Regions from separate parts of the Citrobacter sp. CRE-46 genome, predicted to be linked through region 1. Evidence: predicted binding sites of a transcription regulator. Region 1 holds the regulator's gene; each other region holds the start of a gene.
The links. Region 1 encodes PhoB, which activates phosphate uptake and scavenging genes when phosphate is short. Its sites were predicted from a motif close to CTGTCATAAAACTGNCNNAT; they were not measured.
Positions count from the first base shown of each region.

Region 2: a site for PhoB is predicted at 1,886-1,905, ahead of AC534G_RS24310 (MIP/aquaporin family protein). Genes of this name have one in related genera too.
Region 3: a site for PhoB is predicted at 1,800-1,819, ahead of pstS (phosphate ABC transporter substrate-binding protein PstS). Genes of this name have one in related genera too.

Region 1 is NZ_CM184341.1:3,943,230-3,947,519, forward strand. Features, by position in the region: gene phoR (phosphate regulon sensor histidine kinase PhoR) at 1-1,255, opposite strand, end outside; gene phoB (phosphate response regulator transcription factor PhoB) at 1,306-1,995, opposite strand; gene sbcD (exonuclease subunit SbcD) at 2,186-3,388, shown strand; gene sbcC (exonuclease subunit SbcC) at 3,385-4,290, shown strand, end outside.
Region 2 is NZ_CM184341.1:5,018,129-5,022,418, reverse strand. Features, by position in the region: gene glpK (glycerol kinase GlpK) at 1-792, opposite strand, end outside; gene AC534G_RS24310 (MIP/aquaporin family protein) at 815-1,660, opposite strand; gene zapB (septal ring assembly protein ZapB) at 2,089-2,334, shown strand; gene AC534G_RS24300 (sigma 54-interacting transcriptional regulator) at 2,541-4,290, opposite strand, start outside.
Region 3 is NZ_CM184341.1:5,225,471-5,229,760, forward strand. Features, by position in the region: gene glmS (glutamine--fructose-6-phosphate transaminase (isomerizing)) at 1-1,573, shown strand, start outside; gene pstS (phosphate ABC transporter substrate-binding protein PstS) at 1,908-2,948, shown strand; gene pstC (phosphate ABC transporter permease PstC) at 3,093-4,052, shown strand; gene pstA (phosphate ABC transporter permease PstA) at 4,052-4,290, shown strand, end outside.

The DNA.
Region 1 (4,290 bases):
AACTAAATCGCGTCCCTTTGCCTGGCGTACTTTCGATATTCAGGCGGCTATCGTGATGTTGCAGAGCATGTTTCACGATGGCCAGACCCAGTCCACTCCCGCCCGTTTGTCGGGATCGCGCTTTGTCCACGCGATAGAAGCGTTCGGTCAAACGAGGAATATGCTCCGCAGCAATACCAGGCCCATTGTCCTCGACGCTAAATTCCGCCCCAGAGGCAACATGCTGCCAGCGCACGGTGATGTGCGTACCCGCGGGGGTATGGTTCACCGCGTTATACACAAGATTCGAAATCGCGCTACGCAGTTGCTCCTCATTTCCCCGCACGCTCAGGTGGCTATCAATATCAAAAGTAAACGTATGATTATTCTGACTCAGCGTGTGCGCCTCGTGTTCAACCACGCGCAGCATCATCGGCACGTCCACCTTCTCATTAAGCAGTAGCGCTGGCGCGGCCTCTATTTTCGACAACGTCAGCAACTGCTTCACCAGCCCTTCCATGCGGTACGTTTGCTCACGCATGGTATGCAGCGCTTTTTCACGCGTCGTTCCTTCCAGCGGATGCTCCTGCATCATTTCCAGATAACCTTGTAGCACCGTCAGCGGCGTACGCAACTCATGGCTGGCGTTGGCGAAAAAGTTACGCCGCGAACCTTCCAGTTGGTGCATCTGGGTAACATCGCGCGCGACCATCAGCAATTGCTTATCGGTATAGGGCATCACGCGAATCTCCAGATGCCGTCCGGTATTGAGCACCAGATTGATTGGCCGACTAAAATCACGCGTTTTCAGATATTGCGTGAATTCCGGGTAGCGCAGCAGGTTAAGTATATTTTGCCCGCTATCGTCCGGCCAGCGCAGTCCCAGAACCTGCTGGGCCAGGCCGTTACACCAGAAAATGCCCCCCTCTTCAGTCGTCAACACCACCGCGTCGGGTAGCGATTCCGCCCCACTGCGAAAACGTTTAATCAGATTACCCAGTTCCCGACGGCGCTTTTTGTTGCGCAGCTGCATTTGATGCAGCCCATACAGCAACGGCTCCCAACTTCCGCGCCCCGGCGGCGGGGTCATGCTTCTGTCGACCCATAACCACCAGGACAAGCGTAATAAATTCCAGAAATGCCAGACAAGCAGGCCGGTTACCGACGCCAGCAAAAACCAGGGCAGGTAACCAAAAAAAGCGCTAAGGATAAACGCCGGTATGCAGCAGAGGATCAGCTCCAGTACCAGCCTTTTCCATGACAATCGTTCTAGCAAACGTCTTACTCCATTAACAGCCTAATCCGTCAGGCCCCTATTCATGTTAGTCAGAAGCGGGTCGAAAAACGATATCCCGTCCCACGAACCGTCTGCACCATACGATCATGTCCACTGTGCTCCAGCGCTTTACGCAAGCGGCGGATATGCACATCCACTGTCCGGTCTTCCACGTACACATTGGTACCCCAGACATGATTGAGTAATTGCTCACGGCTATAGACGCGTTCAGGGTGGGTCATAAAGAAGTGCAACAGTTTGAATTCTGTCGGCCCCATATCCAATGGATCCTCGCCGGTCATCACGCGATGCGAGGTTGGGTCAAGGCTCAGCCCCTGCATCTCAATAACCTCTTCCACCGCCATGGGGGAAATACGACGCAGAACAGCTTTAATACGCGCCACCAGCTCCTTGGGAGAAAACGGCTTGGTAATATAATCATCCGCGCCCGTTTCCAGACCCCGTACACGATCTTCCTCTTCTCCCCTCGCCGTCAGCATCATGACGGGAATATCCCGCGTCATCGCTTCGCGCTTGAGATGTTTAATAAACTGTAGGCCCGAGCCGCCGGGTAGCATCCAGTCAAGCAGGACGAGATCCGGCCAGGGTTCATTGAGTTGGTTCACAGCACTGTCATAGTCTTCGGCTTCTACGGTTTGAAAACCGTTTTGCTCGAGCACGAAGCAGACCATTTCACGAATTGGAGCTTCATCTTCTACGACCAGAATACGTCTCGCCATGATTTGCCCTGTTTATAATTAAATCGTTTGCCATCAATACGGTGCCATTATGCGTCAGTTTTATGACAGATTTATGAAAAGATAGTCCAGGTTTAACGCAGCCCCGCGAATTATGACAGCCCTTAAACAAGATATTACCGTCCTTGCAGGGTTATAATCCCCGCCACTGTTTTATCGTCATGGAACTCTTATGCGCATCCTTCACACGTCTGACTGGCATCTGGGCCAAAATTTCTACAGCAAGAGCCGCGCCGCTGAACATCAGGCCTTTCTCGACTGGCTGCTGGAAACGGCACAATCCCAGCAGGTGGATGCCATTATTGTGGCGGGCGATATTTTCGATACCGGCTCACCGCCAAGCTATGCCCGTGAGCTGTATAACCGTTTTGTCGTTAATCTGCAGCAAACCGGCTGTCATCTGGTGGTGTTGGCAGGTAACCACGACTCCGTCGCCACGCTCAACGAATCCCGCGATATTCTGGCGTTTCTCAATACCACAGTGATCGCCAGCGCTGGCCATGCGCCGCAGGTGCTGTCTCAACGCGACGGCACGCCGGGCGCGATCCTGTGTCCGGTGCCTTTTTTACGCCCGCGTGACATCATTACCAGCCAGGCCGGGCTAACGGGACAAGAGAAACAGCAGCATTTGCTATCGGCTATCACCGACTATTACCAACAGCAATATCATGACGCCTGTACGCTGCGCGGCGACCAGAATCTGCCCATCATTGCGACCGGGCATCTGACCACCGTTGGCGCCAGTAAAAGTGACGCTGTACGTGACATTTATATTGGTACGCTGGACGCCTTTCCGGCGCAAAACTTTCCACCCGCCGATTACATCGCGCTGGGACATATTCATCGGGCGCAGGTTATCGGCGGAACAGAGCATATTCGCTACTGCGGTTCGCCAATTGCGCTCAGTTTTGACGAGTGCGGCAAAAGCAAATGCGTCCATCTGGTGAGCTTCGAAAACGGCAAGCTGAGCGCTGTTGAACACCTCACCGTACCGGTCACCCAGCCGTTGGCGGTGCTGAAAGGTGATTTAGCCGCGATTACCGCCCAACTAGAGCAGTGGCGCGGTGTGCAGCAGGAACCGCCAGTCTGGTTAGATATCGAAATCACCACCGATGACTATCTGCACGACATGCAGCGTAAGATTCAGGCATTAACCGAAGATTTACCGGTAGAGGTGTTATTGGTGCGCCGTAGCCGGGAACAGCGCGAACGTATTATGGCGAATGAACGACGTGAAACGCTAAGCGAGCTGAGCGTGACGGACGTTTTTGCCCGTCGCCTGGCGCTGGAAGAACTCGAAGAATCGCAACGCGAGCGCCTGAATCAACTGTTTAGCACCACCTTACACACGCTTGCCGGGGAGACCGAAGCATGAAAATTCTCAGCCTGCGTTTGAAAAACCTCAATTCTCTGAAAGGAGAATGGAAAGTCGATTTCACGGCTGAGCCCTTTGCCAGCAATGGGCTGTTCGCCATCACGGGTCCAACGGGCGCGGGAAAAACCACCCTGCTGGACGCCATTTGTCTCGCGCTGTATCACGAAACGCCGCGGCTCAATACCGTGTCTCAATCGCAAAACGATCTGATGACCCGCGACACCGCCGAGTGTCTGGCCGAGGTCGAGTTCGAAGTCCGGGGCGAAGCCTATCGCGCATTCTGGAGCCAGAACCGCGCGCGCAATCAGCCTGAAGGCAACCTACAGGCTCCGCGCGTAGAACTTGCCCGCTGCGCCGACGGTAAAATCCTCGCCGATAAAGTCAAAGACAAGCTGGAAATGACCGCCGAACTTACCGGGCTGGATTACGGTCGTTTCACCCGTTCGATGCTGCTGTCTCAGGGGCAATTTGCCGCATTTCTAAATGCCAAACCGAAAGAGCGTGCCGAACTGCTGGAAGAGCTGACGGGGACTGAGATCTACGGCCAAATTTCCGCCATGGTGTTTGAAAAGCATAAAGCAGCGCGTACAGAGCTGGAAAAACTGCAGGCGCAGGCCAACGGCGTGGCACTGCTCGCTGCGGAGCAGGTGCAGTCCCTGACAGAGAGTTTGCAGGTACTTACTGACGAGGAAAAACAACACCTTGCAAGCCAGCAGACTCAGCAACAGCATCTCAACTGGCTCATTCGGCAAAATGAGCTACAGGCAGAAATCAACCGTCACCAACAGGCGTTACAGGCCGCAAAACAGGCGCAAGAAGACGCGCAGCCACAGCTGGCGGCGCTGAGTCTGGCACAACCGGCCAGAGCGTTACGCCCTCACTGGGAGCGAATCCAGGAACAA
Region 2 (4,290 bases), 1.1 Mb from region 1:
GTTTTTCGCCATCCCTTCTTTCACGCACAGCTGGCCGAACAGCGCCGCCTGCTGGTCACCGGCGATACCGGAGATAGGAATACGAATGCCGCCCTTACCACCGATGTTGGTCTGACCGTACACTTCAGAAGAACGACGTACTTCCGGCAGCATGGCGCGCGGAATATCCAGCGCATCCAGCATCTTGTCGTCCCAGTCCAGGGAGTGAATGTTGAACAGCATGGTACGTGAGGCGTTGGTGTAATCGGTGACGTGTACGCGCCCCTGCGTCATTTTCCAGATAAGCCAGGTATCTACGGTACCAAACAGCAGTTCACCGCGACGGGCGCGCTCACGCGAACCTTCTACGTGGTCGAGGATCCACTTCACTTTGGTACCGGAGAAGTACGGGTCAATCACCAGACCGGTGTTGCTACGGATGTACTCTTCCATACCGTCGCGCTTGAGCTTCTCGCAGATATCCGCGGTACGACGACACTGCCACACAATGGCGTTATAGATAGGTTTACCGGTCTCACGTTCCCAGACGATGGTGGTTTCACGCTGGTTGGTAATACCGATCGCGGCAATTTCATCGGAACTGATATCGGCTTTCGCCAGCACTTCTACCAGCGTGGAGCTTTGGGTCGCCCAAATTTCCATTGGGTCGTGTTCTACCCAACCTGCTTTCGGGTAGATTTGCTCGAATTCGCGCTGTGAAACGGCAACGATATTTGCATCGTGGTCCATGACGACCGCGCGGGAGCTGGTAGTGCCCTGGTCGAGCGCAACGATATATTTTTTTTCAGTCATAATTTTTTGTCCCGTAGTCACATTACTGCGAAGCTTTTTGTTGAGTGTTGGCCGCAACGTCTTTCTCTTCAATCGCGCAGACATCGCACGGCAAATGACGACCAATCAGTTTGCGATAGGCCCATGCGCCCAAAATTGCGCCGGTAATCGGTCCAAACACCGGTACCAGGAAGTAAGGGATATCACGACCACCCGTGAAGGCAATCTCACCCCATCCGGCCAGTCCGGCGAAGAGTTTCGGTCCGAAGTCACGTGCCGGGTTCATCGCAAAACCTGTTAGCGGGCCCATGGAAGCACCAATAACGGCAATCAGTAAGCCGATCAGCAGTGGCGCCAGCGGACCACGAGGTACACCGTTACCATCGTCGGTCAGGGCCAGAATCAGCCCCATTAGAATAGCGGTAATGACCATTTCAACCGCGAAGGCCTGCACAAAATTGATATGCGGGTTCGGATAGGTGGAGAAAGTACCTGCCAGACCCAGGCTCTCGGTACTGCCGCGCACGATATGATTGGTTTGTTCGAAATCGAGGAAAAGATTGTAATAAAGCCCGTAAACCAATGCCGCTGCGCAAAAGGCGCCGGCAATTTGCGAAATAATAAAAGGGACGACTTTGCGTTTATCAAAACAGGCAAACAGCCAGAGTGCGATGGTGACCGCTGGATTCAGGTGTGCGCCAGAAACGCCTGCGGTCAGATAGATAGCCATCGCTACCCCCAGACCCCAGATGATGCTGATTTCCCACTGACCAAAAGTAGCCCCGGCCACTTTGAGTGCAGCGACACAGCCCACACCGAAGAAAATCAACAACCCGGTACCGAGGAATTCAGCAATGCACTGGCCTTTTAAGGTTGATGTTTGACTCATAATCGGATCCTGAAGAGAGTTTAATGTTTATTGTGTGCGAGAAGGTCACTGACATCCCCGGAGCCGGTAGGCACACTGTTAATTTATCGTTAACGCTCAAAAACGAGAAATATCGAAATTAAAATGTGTGTACTGCATCAACAAAATGAGCGTTTTCGCGCCATTGCGCGGTATTTGTTATACAAAAATAGTGTGAGCTGAATCATTTCACCGATCAATCTCTTAACACTTAAGCGTTATGACAGTCATGTCACCAGGAGAAAGACTAAAAGTGTTGCAAACCGCAATCTGCGCGGGATGCCGCTGGACAGGGATGACGCGGCTTCATACAATCGGTGTTAAGTAGAGTGCGCTCGTTTTTATTAAGGCGTCGCCGGTTATCGGGACGAGGATTTTTATCCATCAACGCCTTGCAATTCAGGAGAGGTATGACGATGTCATTAGAAGTGTTTGAGAAACTGGAAGCAAAAGTACAGCAGGCGATTGATACCATCACGCTGTTGCAGATGGAAATCGAAGAGCTGAAAGAAAAGAACAACTCACTGTCGCAGGAAGTTCAGTCTGCACAGCAGCAGCGTGAAGAACTGGAGCGTGAGAACAACAATCTGAAAGAACAGCAGAACGGCTGGCAGGATCGTCTGCATGCCCTGCTGGGTCGTATGGAAGAAGTCTAATCCTCGTCATATTTCACGTTATGGCGGCGTTGGCTGCGTGCGTTCACCCCAGTCACATAGTGGCCTATGCTCCTGGGGATTCACTTACTTGCCGCCTTGCCCTGACGCGAAATCTATAGAGGTTTTAGTTTGTAGGCCGGATAAGGTGTAAGCCGACATCCGGCAATACTTATCTTTGATAACGGCCTTGCTTGCGGGCTTTCCCATCAATCACCAAGCCAACGGGTGAACGAGCTACGGTCAATATCCAGTTGCTTCGCTGCACGGCTTTTGTTGTTTTGCTGTCGTAGTAGCACCCCTTTGAGAATACGGCTACGGATCCGTTTATACGGCCCTTCGAGCAACTGGCAGTCCGGGCAGTGATGGCGAGGTTGTTGGGGGGAAGACGCTTTATCGGCTTGTAAATCCTCAATCAGTAACGTGGCGGCAGAAAGAGACACCACGCCGGATGAAAACGATAACGCCAGGCGCTCCATAATATTATTCAACTGACGTACGTTACCCGGCCATAAATATTTTTTCAGCTCACTCCATAAACTTTCGCTCAATGCAATGGGAGGCAACTGATAGGACTTTCTCAGCGCATCTAAAGTTGTTTGCCCGATAAGTTGGATATCGTCCGGGCGTTCACGTAACGGTAATGTGGTGACCTTGAGCACATTCAAGCGATAAAAAAGGTCTTCTCTAAAATCACCGGCTGCAATCATTGCCGGTAAGTTTCGGTTTGTGGCCGCAATAACGCGGACGTTGACCGGAATCATGTGATCTGCGCCCAGGCGCATCAGTTGGCGCTCTTGCAGAATGCGTAAGAGTTTTGCTTGTAAGAACTTATCCAGTTCGCTGATTTCATCAAGAAAGATGGTGCCGTTATGCGCCAGTTCAAACATCCCGGCGCGGCCTTTTTTAGAGGCACCGGAAAACGCGCCATCGACATATCCAAAGAGTTCGCTTTCCATAATTGAAGCGGGGATTGCGCCGCAGTTAACTGCAACAAATGGCCCATTGCGATGTGAACTGGCGTTATGAATGCTCTGCGCCAGAACCTCTTTGCCGGTACCATTTTCACCGAGTAGCAGTATTGTTGCTTCGGTTTCCGCATATATCCTGGCTAACCTTAAGCGATCCTGCATTTCACGGTTGCAGGTAATAAAATCTTCGAAGTGATACCTGGCGTGAAATCCTAACTTTTTCGCTTCTTTGATTCTTATCTTCTGCTCAGCATTCTGTAAGTTAGATGATGTCTGGAGGGTGATCACTACGCGGTTGAGATTTTCGTTTTCTACAATGGGGAACTGGTTAACCACAAATTCGCCATAGGGTGTGTTGATTAACTCATTTTCTATCGGGATATTATTTTGCAGATCTTCCCAGTTTAGCGTTAAGGAAGGTATTTTTTTACTGATTAAATCATGTTTACTGAGTTGTAAAAGCTCGACGGCTTTATGATTACAGTGAATGACCTTACCGCAATTATCAATGAGAAGAATGAATTTATTGGTGTGGTCAAGTAACAGGTTTAGCTGGTTTTGCTCAATGCGCTCATTAGCGAGCGCCTGATACAGCTGAATTGCCTCATGTAATGCCAGTTCTATGGACTCGACACCTGAATGGAAAGGGATGAAATGTTCCATGCTGTGTGTGCCAAAATAAAGCGGGCAAATGGCATCGCCAATAATAAGATCTATCTGGTTATTTTGTGTGTAATTGACAAAGTCATTTCTGACATTCTCAATGCAAGGGTTGGCCATTTCGTCAATGATAAACTCAGTGAGTTGCAGATTAAGCATCCTGGCTATTTTCATACAGCCGTCGATAACGCTGCGAAACCCAATAACCCCAATATTTTTATTGAGCCCAAGATATGGCCTGAGGGCATCGATAATATCATAAGCGGATGTTTTTATTTCAATGACAGGCTGCGGTATTTTTTGTTTAAGCATCCATGCCATGCCACCG
Region 3 (4,290 bases), 1.3 Mb from region 1:
GCATCCCCATGTTTCTGAACACATTGTCGTGGTGCATAACGGCATCATTGAAAACCATGAACCGCTGCGTGAACTGCTGAAAACGCGTGGTTACACCTTTGTTTCTGAAACCGATACCGAAGTGATTGCTCACCTGGTGCACTGGGAGCTGGAACAGGGTGGGACGCTGCGTGAAGCCGTACTGCGTACTATTCCGCAACTGCGCGGTGCCTACGGGACGGTGATCATGGATACCCGTAGCCCGGAAACGCTGCTGGCGGCTCGTTCTGGTAGCCCGCTGGTGATTGGTCTGGGTATGGGTGAAAACTTTATTGCTTCCGATCAGCTGGCGCTGCTGCCGGTAACCCGTCGCTTTATCTTCCTGGAAGAGGGTGACATCGCGGAAGTGACCCGTCGTTCGGTCTCTATTTTCGACAAGTCTGGCGCGGAAGTGAAACGTCAGGATATCGAATCGAATCTGCAATATGACGCGGGCGAAAAAGGTATTTATCGCCACTACATGCAGAAAGAGATCTACGAACAACCGAATGCGATTAAAAATACGCTGACCGGGCGCATTAGCCACGGTGAAGTGGATTTAAGCGAGCTGGGTTCGCGTGCTAATGAGCTGCTGTCTCAGGTTGAGCATATCCAGATTATCGCCTGTGGCACGTCATACAACTCCGGTATGGTGTCCCGCTACTGGTTTGAGTCGCTGGCCGGTATTCCTTGTGATGTCGAAATCGCCTCTGAATTCCGCTATCGCAAATCTGCCGTGCGTCGTAACAGCCTGATGATCACCCTTTCCCAGTCTGGTGAAACGGCGGATACCCTGGCGGGTCTGCGTTTGTCTAAAGAGCTGGGTTATCTGGGCTCGCTGGCTATCTGTAACGTACCGGGGTCCTCTCTGGTGCGTGAATCCGACCTGGCGATGATGACCAATGCCGGTACCGAAATCGGTGTGGCCTCGACGAAAGCCTTTACCACTCAGTTGACCGTTCTGCTGATGCTGGTGGCTAAGCTGTCTCGTCTGAAAGGTCTGGATGCGTCTATTGAGCAAGAGATCGTTCATGGTCTGCAGGCGCTGCCGAGCCGTATTGAGCAGATGCTCTCCCAGGACAAACGCATTGCCGCTCTGGCGGAAGGTTTCTCTGATAAGCACCATGCGCTATTCCTGGGCCGTGGCGATCAGTATCCGATTGCGCTGGAAGGCGCGCTGAAGCTGAAAGAGATCTCTTATATTCACGCTGAAGCTTATGCCGCAGGCGAACTGAAGCACGGTCCGCTGGCGCTGATCGATGCCGATATGCCAGTTATCGTGGTCGCACCGAACAACGAACTGCTGGAAAAACTGAAATCCAACATTGAAGAAGTTCGTGCCCGCGGCGGTCAACTGTACGTCTTTGCCGATCAGGATGCTGGCTTTACCAGTAGCGAAAACATGCACATCATCGAGATGCCGCATGTGGAAGAGGTGATTGCACCGATCTTCTACACCGTTCCGCTGCAGCTGCTGGCGTATCACGTGGCGCTGATTAAAGGCACCGACGTGGACCAGCCGCGTAACCTGGCGAAGTCGGTTACCGTGGAATAAGCCGAACCCCGCTGAACTGAAAATGCCCTGCTTAAAGCGGGGCATTTTTTTAAGCTTGTTCTGTTTTTAATCAATTATCCCGCCTGTTTTATGTGACAAACCGTCATCTTCAGCTACTGTTTTCAGTGTCATAAAAAGAAAATTTTGCCGAAATATGATTGTCACATAATCAATTAACCTTTTGTTTTTATACTGTTTTTAATTGTTCCTGGCGCATTATTTTTCATTGTCATAAAACTGTCATATTTCGTACATTTAACTGTCACCTGTTTGTCCTATTTTGCTCACAGTAGCAACTCAAACAACAATTTACGAAAACCGTGCAGGAGACATTATGAAAGTTATGCGTACCACTGTCGCAACTGTTGTCGCCGCGACCTTATCCATGAGCGCGTTCTCTGCCTTTGCCGCAGCGAGCCTGACAGGTGCAGGTGCAACTTTTCCTGCGCCAGTGTATGCCAAATGGGCAGATACCTATCAGAAAGAGACTGGTAGCAAAGTAAACTACCAGGGTATCGGCTCCTCCGGTGGTGTAAAACAAATCACTGCGAATACCGTTGATTTCGGTGCCTCAGATGCGCCGCTGTCTGACGAAAAACTCAATCAAGAAGGCTTGTTCCAGTTCCCGACCGTGATCGGCGGTGTGGTGCTGGCGGTGAATATCCCTGGCCTGAAATCCGGCGAGCTGGTGCTTGACGGTAAAACGCTGGGCGACATCTACCTCGGTAAAATTAAGAAGTGGGATGATGAAGCCATCACCAAACTGAACCCGGGTCTGAAACTGCCTTCGCAGAACATCGCCGTTGTGCGTCGTGCTGACGGTTCCGGTACTTCCTTCGTCTTCACCAGCTACCTGGCAAAAGTGAACGAAGAGTGGAAATCTAAAATTGGTTCCGGTTCTACCGTTAACTGGCCGACCGGTCTGGGCGGTAAAGGTAACGACGGTATCGCCGCATTCGTCCAACGTCTGCCTGGTTCAATCGGCTACGTTGAGTACGCTTACGCTAAGCAGAACAATCTGGCGTACACCAGGCTGGTCTCTGCTGATGGCAAACCGGTAAGCCCGACCGAAGAGAACTTTGCTAACGCCGCGAAAGGCGCTGACTGGAGCAAAACCTTCGCGCAGGATCTAACCAACCAGAAAGGTGACGATGCGTGGCCAATCACTTCCACCACCTTCATCCTGGTGCATAAAGAGCAGAAGAAACCTGAGCAGGGCGCTGAAGTGCTGAAGTTCTTCGACTGGGCGTACAAAAATGGCGGCAAACAGGCTAATGATCTGGATTATGCCAGCCTGCCGGACAGCGTGGTTGAGCAGGTTCGTGCTGCATGGAAAACCAACGTGAAAGACAGCAGCGGTAAAGCGCTGTACTAATAGAATATCTTTGACGAATTGGCGGATGGCGCTACGCTTATCCGCCCTACGGTTTCTACCGTAGGCCCTGGGTGTAGGCCGGATAAGCGTAGCGCTATCCGGCATGGGCAACTTAGTAAACGCGTTTAACTTAAAGAGTGATTTATGGCTGCAACAAAGCCTGCTTTTAACCCACCGGGTAAAAAGGGTGACATGATATTCAGCGCGCTGGTAAAACTGGCTGCGCTGATTGTGCTATTGATGTTGGGTGGCATCATTGTCTCTCTGGTTATCTCCTCCTGGCCAAGCATTCAGAAATTTGGTTTTTCCTTCCTGTGGACTAAAGAATGGGATGCGCCAAACGATATCTACGGTGCATTAGTCCCGATTTACGGTACGCTGGTCACCTCGCTTATCGCACTGCTGATTGCCGTTCCGGTGAGTTTCGGCATTGCTTTGTTCCTGACTGAACTTGCGCCCGGCTGGCTGCGTCGCCCGCTGGGTATCGCTATTGAGCTGCTGGCGGCAATTCCAAGTATCGTGTACGGCATGTGGGGCCTGTTTATCTTTGCTCCGTTGTTTGCGACTTATTTCCAGGAACCGGTCGGTAACATCCTTTCCAACATTCCGTTTGTTGGCGCGTTGTTTGCTGGTCCGGCGTTTGGTATTGGGATTCTGGCTGCGGGCGTGATCCTCGCCATCATGATTATTCCTTACATTGCGGCGGTTATGCGCGATGTGTTCGAACAAACGCCGGTGCTGATGAAAGAGTCAGCCTACGGCATCGGTTGTACCACCTGGGAAGTTATCTGGCGCATCGTCCTCCCGTTCACCAAAAATGGCGTGATCGGCGGCGTGATGTTGGGTCTGGGTCGCGCACTTGGCGAGACCATGGCGGTGACCTTTATCATCGGTAACACCTATCAGCTCGACAGTGCATCGCTGTATATGCCGGGCAACAGTATTACCTCTGCGTTGGCGAATGAATTTGCCGAAGCGGAATCAGGTCTGCACGTTGCCGCGTTGATGGAGTTGGGCCTGATTCTGTTTGTGATCACCTTCATCGTACTGGCTGCGTCTAAGTTCATGATCATGCGCCTTGCGAAGAACGAGGGGGCACGCTAATGGCTACGCTTGAAATGCAAAACACCACTGCGCTTGCGGAATCCCGCCGTAAAATGCAGGCGCGTCGCCGCCTGAAGAACCGTATCGCCCTGACGCTCTCTATGGCGACCATGGCGTTCGGTCTGTTCTGGCTTATCTGGATCCTGATGTCCACGATTACCCGTGGTATCGACGGTATGTCGCTGGCGCTGTTCACCGAAATGACGCCGCCGCCGAATACAGCTGGTGGTGGTCTGGC